Linked DNA regions of Roseivirga sp. BDSF3-8. Each later gene encodes a partner of the first gene's protein in a complex. Links are inferred from orthologs where the notes say so. Each region holds a gene or a part of one and is shown on either strand. Other genes may lie near its edges.

Region 1 (3,326 bases):
CGCCCTAATTTTTCCTCGACAAGCCCCTTATTATTAAAGGCTATAGCATCCTCCGGGTCGAGTGTAACAGCCTTTTCATAATCCTCTAATGCCCCGCTGTAATCGCCTAACCGATCTTTGATAAATGCTCTGCTACTGAAGAAATACGGATCCTGAGGATCGGTTTTCACAGCGGCGTCAAAATCTCTCATCGCTTCCTTATTTTGTCCGGCAAGGTGTAATAGCACGCCCCTCTCTACATGAAAGCGCCCGTTATCGGGATAGCTATTAACGAGATGGTTCAGGTCTTTCAGGGCCTCCTGCGTTCTTTTCTGCTGATAGTATGTCTTGGCCCGTCCTACCAAAGCTCTAGGATGATCCGGACTTAGAGCTAGTGCGGAAGAATAACTATTAAGCGCTTCCTCCAGGAGACCTTCGCGTACCTGACGGTCTCCCGTGGCTATATAATTTTCTGCTTCTGGCATCAGGGCAAATTTTTCACTTTAACCTTTTTTGTACGCTTTTTGTGTCGATCTTTTTTGGGGTTGTAATACCTGTTCCTGTTTTTTGGCTCAATATTGTAGCTATTATAGCCGGAAGAGCAGGAGGGAAGGGTAAAAAGAACGAAAAAGATAAATATCATCAAGCGGGAAATCTTTCCCATCGGTATTTTCCACATAGACAATTGAATTTGTCTGACAACGTCGGTAAAACGGAAACGGGTTCACTGATCTGCTAAAAAACCAAATAAAGGAAAATAAAAAAGCCCGCCAAAATTGACGGGCTTGCGGAATGGACGGGACTCGAACCCGCGACCTCCTGCGTGACAGGCAGGCATTCTAACCAACTGAACTACCACTCCGTTGGAAATACGTTGACACAAGTCTGGCGGAATGGACGGGACTCGAACCCGCGACCTCCTGCGTGACAGGCAGGCATTCTAACCAACTGAACTACCACTCCGTTATGTATTTCCAATATTTTAAGAACAATGGAAACCGCTGTGTGTTTCCGTTAAAGTGATGCAAAAGTATGCGGACGATTATTTATTTGCAACCCCCCGCCGAAAAAAAATTAAAAAAACATTTCGGAAGGCAGGTTTCTTGCTCAGAGGTGGTATTATCGCCCGACAAATGTGATATTCGCATCGCTAATAGCAGTATTGATATTTTTATCCCTTTGCTACGAAATTATTATTAATTTGTAACCAACTCGCCTTATATAGATGCTCTTGGAATTTGAAAAACCGATAGCGGAGCTTGAGGCCAAGCTAAAGGATATGAAAGAACTCGCCGATCAAAATAATGTTAACGTCTCTGACGCGGTGAAGTCTCTTGAAAAGCGGATCAAAGAACTGAAGGAAGAGACCTTCAATAATCTGACCCGATGGCAACGTGTCCAGCTATCTCGGCACTCAGAAAGACCCTATACCCTTGATTATATTTATGAGATCACAGATGATTTTGTAGAGTTACATGGTGACCGGTCTGTCGCAGATGATAAAGCCATGGTAGGCGGATTTGGCACCATAGATCAGCAGACCTTTATGTTTATTGGTCAGCAAAAAGGTCGTAATACTAAGCAGCGCCAGATGCGTAACTTTGGTATGGCTAACCCTGAAGGCTACCGCAAGGCTCTGCGACTAATGAAAATCGCTGAAAAATTTAATAAGCCCATTGTTACCCTTATCGACACTCCGGGCGCTTTTCCTGGATTAGAAGCAGAGGAAAGAGGCCAGGGAGAAGCAATTGCCCGCAATTTGAAAGAGATGTTTGCTCTGAAAGTACCGGTGATATGCATTATTATTGGTGAAGGGGCCTCAGGAGGAGCATTAGGTATAGCTATAGGTGACCGTGTACTTATGCTTGAAAATACCTGGTATTCAGTAATTTCACCAGAGTCGTGCAGTAGTATTCTCTGGAGAAGCTGGGATTATAAAGAACAGGCAGCCGAAGCACTGAAGCTTTCTGCTGCTGACATGCTTCATTTCAAGCTTATTGATGGCATTGTTCCCGAACCTCTTGGCGGGGCACATACCGACCTCAAAAAGGTATCTGCTACGCTTAAGGCTAGCATACTGAAAGAACTAAAGGATATACAGTCCCAGCCGGTAGAGGAGATGATCGCCAATCGAATCGATAAGTTCTCGTCGATGGGCGTTTTCAACGAGTAAAAATTCCTCCAAAAAAGACTTGCCGCCGAATTATTGATTTCAGTAGTTCGGCGGTATTTTTTTATCTTACCCCCTGAAACAACATAGCCCATGAACCTCCATATTATACACGCAGGAAACTTCAAGCTTGATGGCGGCGCCATGTTCGGAGTCGTTCCCAAATCCATCTGGAGCAGGACTAATCCGTCCGATGAAAACAACATGTGCTCATGGGCCATGCGGTGCCTTGCCATAGAAGATGGTAACAGACTCATTCTCATTGATAATGGAATGGGTAACAAGCAAAGTGATAAATTTTTCGGTTACTACTACCTCCATGGTGATAAATCCTTGAAAGGAAGCCTGAAAGAAGCAGGATTTGGTCTGGGTGATGTCACAGATAACTTCTTGACTCACCTGCACTTTGATCATTGCGGAGGAGGGGTGGAATACAGCGATAAAACCAGCCAATCCCTCAGACCAGTTTTTGAGAATGCGAGATACTGGACCAATAAGCAGCACTGGGATTGGGCAAATGATCCTAACCCACGGGAAAAGGCCAGTTTTCTGAAGGAAAATATTCTGCCAATGCAGGAAAGCGGGCAGCTCGAATTCGTACAAAAAGAAAAAGAGCTTCCTTTTAAAATGGACATTATATACGTGGATGGCCATACAGAAAAGCAGATGCTTCCCAAGATCAAATATAAGGATCACACCATTGTGTTTGCTGCAGACCTGCTACCTTCCGTAGGGCATATACCCTTGCCGTATGTCATGGCATACGATGTGAGACCTTTGGTTACAATGAAGGAGAAGGAGGCATTTTTGAAAGAGGCTGCAGATAATAATTACATCCTCTTTTTCGAGCATGACCCTGTTAACGAGTGTTGTACAGTTAAACATACCGATAAAGGTGTGAGGGTCGACCAGGTATTTCCACTATCAGATATACTATAAATGGCATTAGGCATAGCACTTTCCGGAGGTGGAGCGCGCGCCATTGCACACCTGGGCATACTCCAGGTGCTGGAAGAGCATAACCTGCAACCTGACCGTATCACTGGTAGTAGTGCCGGTGCTTTATTAGGCGCACTGTATGCTAAGGGCTACAAACCTAAGGCTATTCTCGATATTGTCACCAAAACCAGCTTCACCAAGCTCATACGACCGGCGATGAGTATCTCCGGGCTTCTGA
Region 2 (3,246 bases), 2.5 Mb from region 1 along the record:
TTAGATAAAACATAAAGGTAGCCCCCCGGCCTGCCAAAAGCCTGACTTTACCCAACCATCCTTTACACATGTAGTTAAATAGTACGAATTGAAATTTATCGTATCTTTACACTTCTTTAGTACCAAATCAAGAAATCTGCATGGCATACGAAAAAATCGTAGAACTACTCGGAAACGATGCTGAGTCACTTTTACAACACACGTGTAATACGGTTGACAAGAGTCAGTTACACCTTCCTAACCCTGACTTTGTTGATCAGATTTTTGGATTAAGCAACCGCAGCCCACAGGTGCTCAAAAGCCTCGCTTCCCTGTTTAATCATGGCAGGTTGGCCGGATCAGGTTTTCTCTCAATTCTACCTGTTGATCAGGGGATAGAGCACACCGCCGGTGCTTCATTTGCTCCTAATCCACTTTACTTCGATCCTGAAAACATTATCAAACTGGCTATAGAAGGTGGTTGTAATGCGGTAGCCACTACATTTGGTGGTCTGTCTCTTCTTTCCAGAAAGTACGCTCACAAGATCCCTTTTGTGGTGAAAATTAACCACAATGAGCTAATGACATATCCTAACAAGCATGACCAAATCATGTTCGGATCTGTGGATGAAGCCTGGGAGCTGGGTGCTACAGCTGTAGGTGCCACTATTTATTTTGGTGCTGAGGAATCTAACCGCCAGCTAATTGAAGTAGCAGAGGCTTTCGAGCGTGCTCATGAATTGGGTATGGCTACAATCCTGTGGTGCTACACGCGTAACAGTGGCTTTAAGAAGGACGGCACTGACTATCACGTAGCGGCTGACCTTACCGGACAGGCAAACCATCTGGGAGTAACTATCCAGGCTGATATTATCAAGCAAAAGCTTCCTGAAAACAATGGCGGTTTTAAAAACATCGGCTTTGCTAAGCAGCACCCTTCTATGTACGATAAGCTTTCTTCTGATCACCCAATTGATCTTTGTCGCTACCAAGTAGTAAACTGCTACATGGGACGTGCAGGTCTTATTAACTCAGGGGGAGCTTCCAGCGGAGAGTCTGACCTTGCTGAGGCAGTGAAAACAGCGGTTATAAATAAACGTGCTGGTGGTATGGGGCTTATCTCCGGACGCAAGGCATTCCAGCGTCCAATGGAAGAAGGCGCTGAACTTCTCCGTGCTATCCAGGATGTATACCTTGAAAATAAAATCACGGTAGCCTGATAAAATTTGCCGGGGCTTATGCCCCGGCATCATTTTGCGGAAGCGATGATAAATTCTTATTGTTTCCGGTGAACAATTAAAACCCGCTTTACAATATGGCTTGGTTTAAACGGCAGGATAAAGGAATACAAACCCCTACTGAGAATAAAAGGGAAGCGCCTGATGGGCTTTGGTATAAAACACCTAGTGGGAAAATTATACATATGCGTGAGCTTCGTAATAACGCATATGTGTGCCCCGATGATGATTATCATGTCCGAATAGGCAGTAAAGAATATTTCGAAATAATCTTTGATAACAACGAATTCACGGAGCTGGATGAGAATATGTCATCAGCTGATCCCCTTAATTTTGTTGACAGTAAACCCTATCCTGAGAGGACTAAAGCAAGTCAGAAGAAAACTGAGCTCAAAGACGCTGTTCGTACCGCATCAGGAAAAATGAACGGTGTGGAGGTCACGGTAGCCTGTATGGATTTCAGCTTTATTGGAGGTTCTATGGGGTCTGTGGTTGGTGAAAAAATTGCCAGGGCTATTGATCACTCCAGAGAAAACAATATCCCTTTTCTAATGATCTCCAAATCTGGTGGGGCCCGCATGATGGAGGCAGGCTTTTCACTAATGCAAATGGCGAAGACCTCGGCAAAATTGCACTTACTATCAGAGGCTAAGGTCCCCTTTATTTCACTGCTTACGGATCCTACCACAGGCGGTGTAACAGCTTCTTTTGCTATGCTGGGTGACTTTAACATTGCCGAACCCGGTGCATTAATAGGTTTTGCAGGACCAAGGGTAATTCGTGAAACGATCGGTAAAGATTTGCCTAAAGGTTTTCAGAGCGCAGAATTTCTTCTAGAGCATGGCTTCCTGGATTTTATTGTGGATAGGAGAAATTTGAAAAACAGGCTTACTACATTATTAAAAATGCTTCAAAACTAGCAAGCATTTAATATCCTTGAGAAAGGCTGCCCTAGACCCGGGGTGGCCTTTATTAATCGAATTAAAACCACCGTCTTAGACGGTGGTCATGTTTGAGGGCTATGCCAGTAGGGGTATATTGTGGAATGAGCAAGTATCGTAAGCTATCGCATAGCTTTTACTATTGTGTCTATCATGTAGTATGGACCCCGAAGTACCGCCACCGTATACTTCGTGATATTGTTGCAGATACGTTGGAGAATAAGATAAAGACGATATGTGAATGGAAGGAGGTCAAGGTAGAAGAGTTGAACATTCAGCCAGATCACGTTCATTTGGTATGTAGTATACCTCCGAAACTTAGTGTATCAGACTTCATGGGTATTCTCAAGGGTAAGACAGCGATCATGATGTTTAAGAACTTCAAGAGTCTTCGCAGAAAACCCTATTGGGGCAATCATTTTTGGTCACGAGGCTATTTTGTAAGTACGGTAGGCATAGATGAAGAAAAGATAAAGCGGTATGTTAAGTATCAGGAGAAGGAAGATAAGAAAGAGGATGGGGATATAGATATCCCGCTATTCGATAACTGACTATCCCCCTTTGGGGGTAATAACCATTGAAAACCCCCTCCTTTGGTGGGGGTAATTTATTTTTACAGGTTTAGCAAGTCAATAACAGTAAAGGAGACGCCAAGAATTACCAAAGCGTAGATCCCATGTCCGATCATCAGTGCAAAGGCAGACTTAAGTAAGGCCCAGCCCAGCTTATGCCCACTCATCAGACCTAAGACAGGAAGTATATAAATCGCTTCAAGAATGAAAGGCAAAAAGTAAGCTTGAGGAAAGAAAAATGTAATTGGGATGCATAGGGCTGAAAATAACAGCATCTGACCTGAAATATACAGGCACAGCTTCCACCAGTACCTCTGTCCGAAAGGTTTCCCCCCAAAAAAGACCCGGTAAGCCATTCCGGTAATAATGGCAAACATGGCCAGAAATGTCCAGAAATGCCTTACCAGGAAGTACCCGGCACGCTTGATAGTTCTGATGCCCGGATTATCAGAAGGAGGTTCACCGGAAATAGCTACAGTATTTTCCAGGGGGTCATACCCGGTTAGCACCCTGGTC

What was found.
Region 2: the proteins of AB9P05_RS20505 (region 1) and accD are in contact, whole or in part, in a solved structure (PDB 8UXZ), measured with the Escherichia coli proteins. The link is inferred for Roseivirga sp. BDSF3-8 from one-to-one orthologs.

Annotation. Positions count from the first base shown.
Region 1 is NZ_JBGNFV010000001.1:4,958,823-4,962,148, reverse strand. Bases 276-3,178 are described here. They hold AB9P05_RS20505 (acetyl-CoA carboxylase carboxyltransferase subunit alpha), read left to right. Parts: upstream 276-1,204; coding sequence 1,205-2,152; downstream 2,153-3,178. Other genes in these bases: AB9P05_RS20495 (patatin-like phospholipase family protein), read left to right, coding at 3,089-3,178; AB9P05_RS20500 (MBL fold metallo-hydrolase), read left to right, coding at 2,243-3,088; AB9P05_RS20520 (tetratricopeptide repeat protein), read right to left, coding at 276-464. Outside these bases: more of AB9P05_RS20520, read right to left, coding at 1-275; more of AB9P05_RS20495, read left to right, coding at 3,179-3,326. UniProt on the Escherichia coli protein: Component of the acetyl coenzyme A carboxylase (ACC) complex. First, biotin carboxylase catalyzes the carboxylation of biotin on its carrier protein (BCCP) and then the CO(2) group is transferred by the carboxyltransferase to acetyl-CoA to form malonyl-CoA.
Region 2 is NZ_JBGNFV010000001.1:2,417,937-2,421,182, forward strand. The notes cover bases 393-3,215. They hold accD (acetyl-CoA carboxylase, carboxyltransferase subunit beta), read left to right. Parts: upstream 393-1,294; coding sequence 1,295-2,137; downstream 2,138-3,215. Other genes in these bases: AB9P05_RS10040 (class I fructose-bisphosphate aldolase), read left to right, coding at 393-1,199; tnpA (IS200/IS605 family transposase), read left to right, coding at 2,263-2,709; AB9P05_RS10055 (hypothetical protein), read right to left, coding at 2,772-3,215. Also shown: more of AB9P05_RS10040, read left to right, coding at 141-392; more of AB9P05_RS10055, read right to left, coding at 3,216-3,246.